DNA from 3 places in the Streptomyces agglomeratus genome. Region 2 is predicted to be linked to each of the others. Evidence: riboswitches for the same ligand, from Rfam matches in the RefSeq annotation. Region 2 holds a riboswitch; each other region holds the start of a gene.

Region 1 (4,270 bases), 1.4 Mb from region 2:
GAGGACGTCCCGGACCTCCTTGCGCTCGTAGAACCGGACGCCGCCGACGACCTTGTAGGGCAGCCCGACGCGGATGAAGATCTCTTCGAAGACACGGGACTGGGCGTTCGTACGGTAGAAGACGGCGACGTCGCCGGCCTTCGCGTCGCCCGCGTCGGTCAGCCGGTCGATCTCCTCGGCGACGAACTGCGCCTCGTCGTGCTCGGTGTCCGCGACGTACCCGGTGATCAGGGAGCCGGCGCCGGCCTCGGTCCACAGGTTCTTCGGGCGGCGGTTCTCGTTGCGCTCGATGACGGCGTTGGCGGCGGTGAGGATGGTCTGCGTGGAGCGGTAGTTCTGCTCCAGCAGGATCGTCTTCGCGTCCGGGTAGTCCTCCTCGAACTGGAGGATGTTGCGGATCGTCGCGCCGCGGAAGGCGTAGATCGACTGGTCGGCGTCGCCCACCACGCACAGCTCGCCGGGCGACCGGCCCTCGCCCGAGGGGCCCACCAGTTCGCGTACGAGCGTGTACTGAGCGTGGTTGGTGTCCTGGTACTCGTCGACCATGACGTGCCGGAAGCGCATCCGGTAGTGCTCGGCGACGTCCGGGAACGCCTGGAGCAGGTGCACCGTGGTCATGATGATGTCGTCGAAGTCCAGGGCGTTGGCCTCACGCAGCCGTGCCTGGTACATCGCGTACGCCTGCGCCAGCGTCTTCTCGAAGCCGTCGGCGGCCTGACCCGCGAAGGTCTCCTCGTCTATCAGCTCGTTCTTCAGGTTCGAGACCTTGGCGCTGAACGCCTTCGGCGGGAAGCGCTTCGGGTCGAGGTCCAGATCGCGGCAGACGAGTGCCATCAGGCGCTTCGAGTCGGCGGCGTCGTAGATCGAGAACGAGGACGTGAAGCCGAGCTTCTTCGACTCCCGGCGCAGGATGCGCACGCAGGCGCTGTGGAAGGTGGAGACCCACATGTGGCCCGCGCGCGGGCCGACGAGCTGCTCCACGCGCTCCTTCATCTCGCCGGCGGCCTTGTTGGTGAAGGTGATCGCGAGGATCTGGCCGGGGTGCACACCCCGCTTGGCCAGCAGGTACGCGATCCGGTGGGTCAGGACGCGGGTCTTGCCGGAGCCGGCGCCGGCCACGATGAGCAGCGGCGATCCGGCGTGCACGACGGCGGCGCGCTGCTCTTCGTTCAGCCCGTCGAGCAGCGCGGCGGCGTCCACGACGGGGCGCGGCGCGCCGTCCCTGTAGTGCGCGTCCCTGGGCGCCGGGGGCGCGTCGAAGGCACCCCCGAAGAGGTCGTGCGGGACCTCCTCCGGGGCGTGCTCCTCGGGGGGCGGCGGGGCTGTGTCCTTTGCGTACTCCGTGTGCTGGAGATCGGCCAGGAAGCTGTCGTCAAAGAGGCTGCTCATCGTCTACCAAGCTTAGGCGGGACCACCGACAGCCCGCCCCGGATTCCCACCAGCGGCAGCCCGCGACCGGGGGCCGGACCGGAGGAAGCCCGGCGCCGCCACGCCCGTTCGCCCGCGGCCGCCGGGTGTGACCTTGCGCACGCGCCCCCGGCGGTCGTCACTGGGTGGCGCGCACGGAGCACGCAACGGGACCAACTCGGCCATGTAACGGAAATGTATCGGGCATATCGAACATCGGGCTTCCCAGCAGTCATAAACCTTGGCTAGCGTGCCGGATCGGACAGCTCGTACCCCCACCGGCGAACAGCGCCGGAGCGTGCCGTCCACGCCTAATCCGGCCTGCCCAGAGGCAGTTCGGAGCCGGGGACCCACGCGCACGACCTGGGGTGAATCAGTCCGCAGTCCCGCGGACCGTAGGGCACCTTCCGTTCCGCCCGAACCCGACAGCTAACCCGGTAGGCGGTCCACGGAAGGAGATGCCGGCCTTGGCGTCGCATCGCAAGCCGCGTACCCGGGTGACCCGAGTACGCACGACCGCACCCGCACTGGGTATCACCACGGCCGCAATCGCCTCGGTCGGTCTGCTCGCCCAGTCAGCGGGGGCGGCACCCGCCGCGCCGACGGCTCCCCAGCCGACCGTCGAAGAGGTGCAGAAGAAGGTCGACGCCCTCTACCGGCAGGCCGGCACGGCCACACAGCAGTACAACCTGGCCAAAGAGGCCACGGACCAGCAGCGCAAATCCGTCGACGGCCTGCTCGACGCCGTGGCCGATCGCACCGGGAAGCTGAACGAGGCGCGGCGCAAGCTCGGCAACTACGCGGCGGCGCAGTACCGCTCGGGGGCGGTCACCCCGACCGCCGCGCTGCTCCTCGCGGACAGCCCGCAGGCGTACTTCGACCAGAACCGGCTGATGGACCGGATGACGGAACGCCAGCGGATGGACGTCACCGACTTCGAGAAGCAGCAGACGGAGGCGGCGAAGAAGCGCGCCGAGGCGACGCGGAGCCTGGAGAGCCTCACGGAGTCGCAGGCCACGCTCAAGTCCTCGAAGCAGGACGTGCAGCGCAAGCTCGCGGAGGCCCGCGATCTGCTGTCGCGGCTGAGCGCGCGAGAGAAGGCGCGGCTCGCGGAGCTGGAGAAGAAGCGCGAGGCGGAGGCGCGGCGCAAGGCCGAGGCGAAGGCGAAGGCGGAAGCCGAGGCCGAGGCCAGGGCGGAGGCGGAGGCGGAGCGCCGGCGGGAGCAGGCACAGGCGGACGAGAGCGGAACGGAGGCGGGTACGGGTACGGGCAGCGGCGCGGACACCGGCACGACTCCCGGAACCGGCACGGGCACGGGCACCGGAACTGGCACCGGCACCGGAACGGGCACCGATGCCTACGCCGCCAAGGCCGAGAAGGTCCTCGCCTTCGCCCGCGCCCAGATCGGCAAGCCGTACGTCTGGGGCGCGGCGGGCCCCAGCTCGTTCGACTGCTCCGGGCTGACCCAGGGCGCCTGGAAGGCGGCCGGTGTCGATCTTCCGCGTACCACCTGGGACCAGGTGAACGTCGGCACCCGCGTCGCGACCGACAACCTCAAGCCGGGTGACCTCGTCTTCTTCTACGACGACATCAGCCACGTCGGCATCTACATCGGCGGCGGCAAGATGATTCACGCTCCGAAGCCCGGCGCGTACGTCCGCGAGGAGTCGATCTACTACATGCCGATCTACGGCAGCGTCCGCCCCGCGTAGGGAATCCGGGGAAGCACCGGCACCGGTCGCGGCGTGATCCGAACACCGGAATCACGCCGCGACCGGTGGTACGCGGCGGTGCGCAGCCCTCAGGTCCAGAGAACCGCGATGAAGATGTTGGCGACGGTCAGTCCCCCGACCGCCCCGAAGACCGCCTTCTCGACCTTCTCGTCGTCGCGCTTGACGTACACCAGCCCGAGGATCACGAGCAGGACGGCGAGCTTGATGCCGATCTTGAGGTTGTTCACCGCCTGGTCGTCGGCCTGATTGAGTCCCACCAGCACCACGCCCGTGACGAGCATGGTCAGCGCGCCGTGCAGCATCGCCGGGACGAAGCGGGCGGTGCCGGAGCCCATCGCCTTCATCTGCGTCAGGAAGCCGCCGAGCAGCGAGGCGATGCCGATGATGTGCAGGCCGACGAAGACATTGATGAGTACGTCCATGAACCGGAGCCTAGCTCTGGCCATAGCAGGCCCCGACGCCAGGTTCGGGTGGCATCGCAGTTTTGGTCACGGCAGAGCGGAATGCTTGCTTCCGGCGCGATTCCGCTTTTCAACCACGCTCATACGCAGGCCGATTTCGAGCACTGTCGGTCAACCCTCCGCTCCCCCGTGACCCCCAGGTTTAGCGTCCTTCCCCAGGTGACCGACTCCCCACCGCCGTTCCTCCCCGGAGCGGCAGTCGGCCACCACCGCCGAGAATCCGGCGGCGGTCCCGCTCCCCTGTGCGGGCCGCCGTCGGGTGCGAGCGGCTCGACGTACAGCGACGTACAGGACGGAAGGACGTGGACGCCCTCGTGGCCACGCACCGAAAGCCCAAGCAGCGCACGCTCACCGGCAGCACCGCACGCACCGCCCTCACGTTCGCGCTGGCCGGGGCGGCGAGCACCACGGCGTTCGACGGCGTCGGGCACGCGGAACCCGCCCTCACCCCCGCTCAGGTGAAGGCGAAGGTCGATCAGCTCTACCACGACGCCGAGGTCGCCACCGAGAAGTACAACGGTGTGAAGGAGAAGGCGGACAGGTCCGGCGAAGCACTGGACGAGCTGCGCGACGAGGCCGCCCGCAGGACCGAGCGCCTCAACACCACGCGCGACGCGCTCGGTTCCCTCGCCACCGCGCAGTACCGCACCGGCGCCGTCGACCCGGCCG
Region 2 (4,270 bases):
GCCGACCGGGACCCCGAGCGCTTCAGCGAGCCCGACACGCTCGACCTCTCGCGCCGCGACAACCAGCACCTCGGCTACGGGCACGGCATCCACTACTGCCTCGGCGCCCCGCTGGCCCGGCTCGAAGGGCAGGCGGCGATCGCGACGCTGCTGCGGCGTCTTCCCGACCTGCGACTCGCGGCGGACCCTGACGATCTGCGGTGGCGGGGCGGCCTGATCATGCGCGGACTGCGCACCCTACCCGTCACATTCGGTACGGAGCGAAAGTGACGCTGTGTCATTTCGAGACCTTCACGTGATCTGCGCTGCATCGACTTGTGACAAACGTTCGAGTACCGCTACGTTCACCGTCAACCTCAGCCGTCACTCGAAAGGCAACCGCATGCGCTCCGGGAACGGTAGACACCGCCGCCCCCGTCAGGCTCCGGCTCTCGTCGTCGCGGCAGGAGTCGCCGGATCGGCCATCGCCATCCCGCTGCTCGGCGCGAGCGGCGCGTCCGCTGCCGAAGCCACGACCTGGGACCGGGTCGCCGATTGTGAGAGCGGCGGCATGTGGAGCGCCGACCTCGGCAACGGCTACTACGGCGGACTCCAGTTCTCCCCGGAGACCTGGCAGAAGTTCGGCGGTACGGCCTACGCGCCGCGCGCCGACCTCGCCAGCCGCTCCCAGCAGATCCAGGTCGCCGAGAAGGTGCTCGCGGAGCAGGGCCCCCAGGCGTGGCCCAGTTGCGCGCTCATCTCCGGCCTGACGGAGGGTGACGACGCCGCGTCCGCAGACGGCGCGAGCGCCGGTACGGACGCCGAGCCCAAGGCCGACACGTCGGACGCCGCTCCCGAGGGTTCTCAGAGCCCGGAGCCGGCGGCGCCGAAGGCCGACGCGTCCGCCGGCGCGGGCAAGAAGGGGTCGGGGTCCGCGAAGACCGCCGAGCCCGCCACGCCTCCCGCGTCCGAGGCGTCCAAGGGGTCCGGCGCTCCCGGTACCTCCGAGGAGCCGGGCGGGGCCTCCAAGTCCCCCGCGCCGCCCGCCACCCAGGAGGGCGCGCCCAAGGGCAAGCACCGCGGCGAAGAGGCGCCAGAAAGCTTCGACGCCGTACCCGGCGTATCGGGCATCGAGCGCGAATCGGGCCGCCACGCCTCGCGAGGTGACGGATCGACACGTGATCCTGCCGACACCAAGGCCGCCGTCGGCGCCAAGGACGGCAGCTACACCGTCCGCGACGGCGACAGTCTCTCGGCCATCGCCGACGCGCACGACCTGAGCGGCGGCTGGACGGCGCTCTACGCCGCGAACGAGAAGACGGTCGGCTCCGACCCCGACCTCATCCTCCCTGGCCAGAGCCTCGATCTGGGGTGATTTCGGGGGTAGTTGGGGGCGGTTAAGGCCACTTTGTCCGCATAGAAGCAAGTGAGACAAGGGTCTCTTTGCCTCAACTCGCCCCCCTGACCCCGGCAATCCGGCCGCGCCGCTCCTGACCTGCGCCGATGAGGGGCGGGAAGGGGCGCACAGGGGCGATATATCCCTGATGAGCCTTTTTGAACATCAAGGGCTCATGTGATTACGGTCGGACCGCTCGCCACCGCGGGCCCCGTCGACCGTCACGCCGAATCCTGCCGGCGGCCGGGGGGAACTGACGCGTAAAGCGCCGTAGGCAGGAGCGGGGGACCCAGGTAGGCGCCGGGGGCCGGACGTCGGAAGACGTACGGAAACCGGCTTGGGGTTAAGGCGCGCGACGCGAGTCGCGCGGCCGGGCACTCATTGGCCCGAACCCGACAGCTCACCTCGTAGGCGTCGGTGAGGAGATGTCGCATGCTGTTTTCCAGCAACGCCAAGCACCGTCGCCCGTCCAAGGCCGCTCGTTTCGCAGCGCTCGCCGGCGTCGCCGGTGCCGCTGTCGCCGTCCCGCTGATGGGCGCGACGTCGGCCTCCGCCGCCTCCGTCGAGACCTGGGACGCTGTCGCCCAGTGCGAGTCGGGCGGCAACTGGTCCATCAACACGGGCAACGGCTACTACGGCGGTCTGCAGTTCTCCGCTTCCAGCTGGGCCGCCGCCGGCGGCACGCAGTACGCCCCGACCGCCGACAAGGCGTCGAAGGCGCAGCAGATCGCCACCGCCGAGAAGCTTCTCGACATGCAGGGCCCGGGTGCCTGGGCGTGCGCAGGCGCCGGTGGCCTGACCAACGACGGTGTCGACCCGGGCGTCGACACCTCCGGTTCCTCGCAGAGCCAGAAGCAGGAGCAGCCGCAGCAGCAGGCCGCCCCGCGCGCCGCGGAGCAGCCCGCCTCGCGCAGTGAGGTCCGCTCCGCGCCCAAGGCCGAGGCCGCGAAGCCCGCCGCGCCGAAGTCCTTCGAGAAGGGCGACGGCGAGTACAAGGTGAAGTCCGGCGACACCCTCGGCAAGATCGCCGAGGCGAAGAAGGTCAAGGGCGGCTGGGAGAAGCTGTTCGAGCTGAACAAGGACATCGTCGACGACGCCGATGTCATCTACGTGGGCCAGCAGCTCCACCTGAGCTGACCCGCCATCACCCCCTGAGCACCCCGGCCCGGCGCGTTCCCCCCGTACGCGCCGGGCCGGGGTTTCGCCATTACTGCCCAGTAGGTCGCGTCGCCCCGCCAAGGCGTCCAAGAGTTACGTCCCCAATGCGGGTATTCGGGCCTCTTCTCGTCCCAGGGGGCGGGCGAAGGGCCGCCGACGCCCCCGGGCCGGTTAGGCTCTTGCCGCAAGGCGAAAGTGACCCTGCACCCCTAGCGTCACATCCCAGAAGGAGATGCTCGTGCCGTCCATCGACGTCGTCGTAGCCCGGGAAATCCTGGACTCCCGAGGCAACCCCACGGTCGAGGTCGAGGTCGGCCTCGACGACGGCAGCACCGGTCGTGCTGCTGTTCCGTCCGGTGCCTCCACCGGAGCGTTCGAGGCCATTGAGCTTCGCGACGGTGACCCGAACCGTTACCAGGGCAAGGGTGTCGAGAAGGCCGTCCTCGCCGTCATCGAGCAGATCGGCCCGGAGCTCGTCGGCTACGACGCCACCGAGCAGCGCCTGATCGACCAGGCCATGTTCGACCTGGACGCCACCGAGAACAAGGCGTCCCTCGGCGCCAACGCCATCCTCGGCGTCTCCCTCGCCGTCGCGCACGCCGCCTCCGAGGCGTCCGACCTGCCGCTGTTCCGCTACCTCGGCGGCCCGAACGCGCACCTGCTGCCCGTTCCGATGATGAACATCCTCAACGGTGGGTCGCACGCGGACTCCAACGTCGACATCCAGGAGTTCATGATCGCGCCGATCGGCGCCGAGTCGTTCTCCGAGGCCCTGCGCTGGGGCACGGAGGTCTACCACACCCTCAAGTCCGTCCTGAAGTCCAAGGGCCTGTCCACCGGCCTCGGCGACGAGGGCGGCTTCGCCCCGAACCTGGACTCCAACCGCGCCGCGCTCGACCTCATCCTCGAGGCCATCAAGCAGGCCGGTTACGTCCCCGGTGAGCAGATCGCGCTCGCGCTCGACGTCGCCGCGTCCGAGTTCTACAAGGACGGCTCGTACGAGTTCGAGGGCAAGTCCCGCTCGGCCGCCGAGATGACGGAGTACTACGAGGAGCTCGTCGCGGCGTACCCGCTCGTCTCCATCGAGGACCCGCTCTTCGAGGACGACTGGGCCGGCTGGAAGGTCCTCACCGACAAGCTGGGCACCAAGGTCCAGATCGTCGGCGACGACCTCTTCGTCACCAACCCGGAGCGCCTGGCCCGCGGCATCGAGGAAGGCGCCGCCAACTCGCTGCTCGTGAAGGTCAACCAGATCGGTTCGCTGACCGAGACCCTGGACGCCGTCGAGCTGGCGCAGCGCAACGGCTTCAAGTGCATGATGTCGCACCGCTCCGGTGAGACCGAGGACGTCACCATCGCCGACCTCGCCGTCGCCACCAACTGCGGCCAGATCAAGACCGGCGCCCCGGCCCGCTCCGAGCGCGTCGCCAAGTACAACCAGCTGCTGCGCATCGAGGAGATCCTCGACGACGCGGCCGTGTACGCGGGCCGCAGCGCCTTCCCCCGCTTCAAGGGATAGACGCAGCAAGGAACCGTCGCGGCAAGGGTTGAAGACCCCAGCCTCCGTACGTCCCCGCACCCGGTCCCGTACCGTGTGCGGGGACGTACGCGCGTATAAGGGGAGGCGGAGACATGGCCGGGAAGGACCGGGACCGGTTCTCCACTGCGACCAGGCTTCGGCTGCTCGGCGAGCAGACCGCCGCCCGTGTCTACCGCTCGCAGACCCGCCGTCAGGCG
Region 3 (4,270 bases), 470 kb from region 2:
CGATACCCGATCGGATGCCGGGCTCGCTGCGGCTATGCTCGGGGGTGATCCGTTGAGGGCCGTTAGCTCAATTGGCAGAGCAGCGGACTTTTAATCCGTTGGTTGTGGGTTCGAGTCCCACACGGCCTACCGACGCGGGGCGTCCGGGACATCCCGGCCGAACCGCACGTCAACGCCCCGTCCGGGCTTCTCCGGTCGGGGCGTTTTCGTGTTCGCGGGCGGCGGTGCCGAAGTGCGCGGGCCGCGGTGCCGACGTGCGCGGGCGGCGGTGTGTGGCAAGACTGGGGCCATGACTGAAAAGGCGCTTCTTGAGGGCGGTCCGGACGATCTGCCCGAGCGGATCGTTCGGATCACGCCGCCCGGGCAGGAACTGAAGATCCCGCACCGCGGCGGTTACGAACACTTCAAGGTCACGACGAAGCATCAGGACACCGACCAGGGCCGTGTGACGGTGTACGAGTGGTGGGAACGGACCGAGATCGCCGAGTGACCACGACAAGTGGTCGAGGGCCCCTCCCCAATGGCGTACAGTTGGGTTCAACGACGCGGGGTGGAGCAGCTCGGTAGCTCGCTGGGCTCATAACCCAGAGGTCGCAGGTTCAAATCCTGTCCCCGCTACTGAAGAAGAAAACGAAGGCCCGGATCTCGGAAGAGATCCGGGCCTTCGTCGTGTGCGGGGCCGGGGAAGCGCCGCCCTCCGCCCGCCCCCCGCGCGGACCGCCCGTCGTCCGTGCGGTCCGTCCACCCCGTTCCGCCCGTCCCCCGCCCCCGTCCCCCATTCGGCCGGTCTCCGATGGCCGTGCGGCACGGCTGCGGCCAGCCTGGGCTGGGCGCGGTACCGTCCGCGGCCGGGTGCGTGGCGGCGGGCAGGAGACCACTGGTGGGGAAGCGATGCGGAGCGGACGGCGGGCGCGGCGCGGGCACGGCCTCGCGGTTCGTCCGGGCGCTGCCCGCCCTGCTGATCTTCGGCGGGTGCGTCTTCGACGTCACCACGCCGCCGAACTTCACCGCCTCGCCGCTCTTCGCCGCCGCACCGCTGATCGCCGCGCCGCTCTTCTCGCCCCTGAACACGCTGGTGACCGGTGGTGTCGCAACCGCCGCCGTCGTGGGGCTGCATCTCTACAACGGCACCTCGACGCACGTGGAGTCCGTGACCGAGCTGATCACGATGGTCACGGTGGCGCTCCTCGCGCTCGTCATCAACCGCGTCGTACGCCGCAGCGGCCGTCGGCTCGCCTCCGCCCGCACCATCGCCGAGGCGGCCCAGCGCGCCGTTCTCCCCGTACCCGCCGACCGGATCGCCAGACTGCACGTCGCCGCGCGGTACGAGGCCGCTCAGGCGGACGCCTTCATCGGCGGCGACCTCTTCGCCGTACAGGACACGCCGTCCGGGGTGCGGCTGGTGGTCGGCGACGTACGGGGGAAGGGGCTCGGCGCGGTGGAGGCGGTGGCCGTCGTCGTCGGGGCGTTCCGGGAGGCGGCCGAGCAGGAGCGCACGCTGGAAGCGGTCGCGCAGCGGCTGGAGCGGGCACTCACGCGGGAGGGCGCGCGGCGGGACGGCCTGGACGCCTTCGAGGGCTTCACGACGGCCGTACTGGCCGAGATCCCGCGCGGCGAGGGCGTCGTGCGGCTGGTCAACCGGGGCCATCCGGAACCGCTGCTGCTGTACGTCGACGGCGACCTGGCCCGGATCGTGCCGGCCGACGCCGCGCTGCCGCTGGGGATGGGCGAGCTGGGCGCCTGGCCGGACCGGGCGCAGGAGTACGCGTTCCCGCCGGGCGCCACGCTACGCTGCTGCTCTACACGGACGGCCTGTCCGAGGCCAGGAACGCCTCCGGTGTCTTCTACGATCCGGCCGTGCGGCTGCGCGGCCGGATCTTCCCCTGCCCGGACGAGCTGCTGGAGGCGCTGGTGGCCGACGTACGGCTGCACACGTCGGGGGCCGCCACGGACGACATGGCCCTGCTGGCGGTCGGGCGGCCCGCACACGGGCAGCAGGACCGCCGCAGGACCGTAAGCCTGGTCAGGCGGGCAGGTCTTGTGGCCGGCCGGACCAGTGCGGGCTCCGGCCGTGCGGAGCCGTGAAGGCGACCGCGCGCTCGTCGAGGGCGAGGGTGAGGGCGAGCAGGTGTTGGCCGTCGGGGACGGAAGCGTCGAGTCAGGTCAGTACGGCGGTGAGTTCGGCGCAGGCGGGGCTCCATGGGGCCGAAGTCAGCCGTCCGACCTGCCTCATGACCGTGGGTGATCGCGAGATGCCCCTGCGCATAACAATTGACGAACCGTCATGAGACGGATGTTTCCTGAGGGGCGGTCAACTCGTACGGCTGTGCCCGTTTGTGTCCTGATTGGTTCAGGCCAAGGCCCTTAACGATCAGTTGGAACAGCTTGGAAACCGGAGCCGGTGTCTATTAACGTTCGATAACGCAGCGCGGTCATCCCAGTCGTCGCAAGAGACGGCACCGTGCGCACGCGCCGAATTCCGCAAGGGAACCGGGGAACCACGTTCCTTGGGGTGAATCGGGCCGCTTCGTCCGCGAAGAGGCCCGTAGGAGACCTTCCTGCTCCGAACCCGTCAGCTAACCCGGTAGGCGAGAAGGAAGGAAAGGAGCACGCCTCCGTGGCGTCAAACAGGACCGCGCCCCATGCCACCCTGCCCCCTCAAGGGGTGCCCCACGACAGCGAGACGTACGTCGGCGGGGAAGGTGCCTGGGAAGAATGGAATCCGACTGAGGAATCCGTCCGGCCCGTACGCGGTCGTCACCGAGTCGCCAAGCAGCGCGGCGGTCTCGGTCGCAGCTCCACCGTTCTCGGCGTCGGCGTCATCGCCGCGGTCGGCGCGGGAGGCATAGCCACCGCCCAGGACAAGCCGGCCATCTCGATCTCCCTTCCGGACGCGATAGCGGACTCGCTTCCCGACGCCAAGTCACTACCCGGTGTCGGCACTTTGATGTCCGACGACGCCGAATCCGCCTCGGATTCGGGCTCCGGTACGGGTGAGGCGGTCGTCGCCGCCGCCCCGCTCACCACCGCCGGCGTCACCACCGCCGACGCGCGGCAGGGCACCACCGACGCGGGCGAGGCCCTGCGCGCCCGCATCCTCCAGCAGGCCGAGCAGCAGCAGGCCGCCGCCGACGCCGAGGTGCAGCTGGCCGCCGAGAAGGAGGCCGCCGAGAAGGCCGCCGCCGAGGCGAAGCAGCAGCAGACCGCGGCGGAGGCCAAGGCGGCCGAGGAGAAGCGCGAGGCCGAGGAGAAGAAGCGCCAGGCGGAGGAAGAGGCCGAGCGCAAGGCGGAGGAGGAGCGCCTCGCCAAGCTGGCCGCCAGCTACTCGATGCCCCTCTCGTCGTACACGCTCACCTCCACGTACGGGCAGGCCGGCGCCATGTGGTCCTCCGGCCAGCACACCGGCCTCGACTTCGCCGCTCCGACGGGCACGCCGCTCAAGGCCGTGCACGGCGGCACGATCAAGTCCGCGGGCTGGTCGGGTTCGTACGGCTACCGCATCGTCCTGGAGCTCTCGGACGGTACGGAGATCTGGTACTGCCACCTCTCCTCGATGACCGTCACGTCCGGCGAGGTCGGTACGGGCGACGTCATCGGCCGCGTGGGCGCCACCGGCAACGTCACCGGGGCGCACCTGCACATGGAAGTGCACACGCCGGACGGCGCGGGCGTCGACCCGGCCGCGTGGCTGCGCGGCAAGGGCCTCTCGGTCTGAGGGCAGTCCGGTCCGGTCCCCGGTCCAGGTCTCCGCGCTCCGACATCTGATTCACGACACGGCAGTCCCGGCCACGGTGCCGGGGCTGCCGTTTCGCGTGCCACCGCTCATGGCTCTCCTGCTACTGCTGCCGGTACGGGTTGTACGCGGCGTACTCCTGGTGAGGGGGCGGGCCGTACCCGTATCCGTACCCGTACGGCTGCCAGGAGGGCTGCGGAGGCGGGTGGTGCCACTGTGGCGGCCATGGCGGTGGAGTGCGCACCCGGCCCGCCGCCCGCGCCGCGTACTCCAGCGCCGGACCGGCCACCTCCCTGCGCTGCCACAGGTGGTGCAGGAGCTCCTGCTCGCGGGCCGGGAAGTCAGGGCCGAGTGCGCCGCGACCGGCGCGGTGGCGCAGGAAGGCCAGGGACGTGGCGAAGGTCTCGTACTCGGCGACGGCCCGGGCGGCGGCCCGGCCCGCGGCCCTGCTGCCGGGGCGGCCTCCGGCGGCTCCTCCGTACGTACGGGCCGCCGCGCCGCGCGCCAGCGCACGGGCCCGCATCGAGGAGAGGGCGA

The links. Region 2 has a riboswitch for cyclic di-AMP ahead of AS594_RS20640 (LysM peptidoglycan-binding domain-containing protein). Riboswitches for the same ligand answer to the same signal wherever they lie in the genome.
Region 1: another riboswitch for cyclic di-AMP. It lies ahead of AS594_RS14115 (C40 family peptidase); the one in region 2 lies ahead of AS594_RS20640 (LysM peptidoglycan-binding domain-containing protein).
Region 3: another riboswitch for cyclic di-AMP. It lies ahead of AS594_RS18590 (M23 family metallopeptidase); the one in region 2 lies ahead of AS594_RS20640 (LysM peptidoglycan-binding domain-containing protein).

The regions. Positions count from the first base shown of each region.
Region 1 is NZ_MEHJ01000001.1:3,320,363-3,324,632, forward strand. It holds gene pcrA (DNA helicase PcrA) at 1-1,389, opposite strand, end outside; cyclic di-AMP (ydaO/yuaA leader) riboswitch at 1,706-1,867, shown strand; gene AS594_RS14115 (C40 family peptidase) at 1,866-3,119, shown strand; gene AS594_RS14120 (hypothetical protein) at 3,209-3,562, opposite strand; gene AS594_RS14125 (C40 family peptidase) at 3,916-4,270, shown strand, end outside.
Region 2 is NZ_MEHJ01000001.1:4,734,768-4,739,037, forward strand. It holds gene AS594_RS20630 (cytochrome P450 family protein) at 1-270, shown strand, start outside; gene AS594_RS20635 (LysM peptidoglycan-binding domain-containing protein) at 383-1,354, shown strand; cyclic di-AMP (ydaO/yuaA leader) riboswitch at 1,632-1,804, shown strand; gene AS594_RS20640 (LysM peptidoglycan-binding domain-containing protein) at 1,808-2,512, shown strand; gene eno (phosphopyruvate hydratase) at 2,766-4,052, shown strand; gene AS594_RS20650 (FtsB family cell division protein) at 4,166-4,270, shown strand, end outside.
Region 3 is NZ_MEHJ01000001.1:4,265,921-4,270,190, forward strand. It holds tRNA gene AS594_RS18570 (tRNA-Lys) at 57-129, shown strand; gene AS594_RS18575 (DUF5988 family protein) at 290-490, shown strand; tRNA gene AS594_RS18580 (tRNA-Met) at 545-618, shown strand; partial or broken gene AS594_RS18585 (PP2C family protein-serine/threonine phosphatase) at 794-2,085, shown strand; cyclic di-AMP (ydaO/yuaA leader) riboswitch at 2,461-2,606, shown strand; gene AS594_RS18590 (M23 family metallopeptidase) at 2,618-3,715, shown strand; gene AS594_RS18595 (PrsW family intramembrane metalloprotease) at 3,837-4,270, opposite strand, start outside.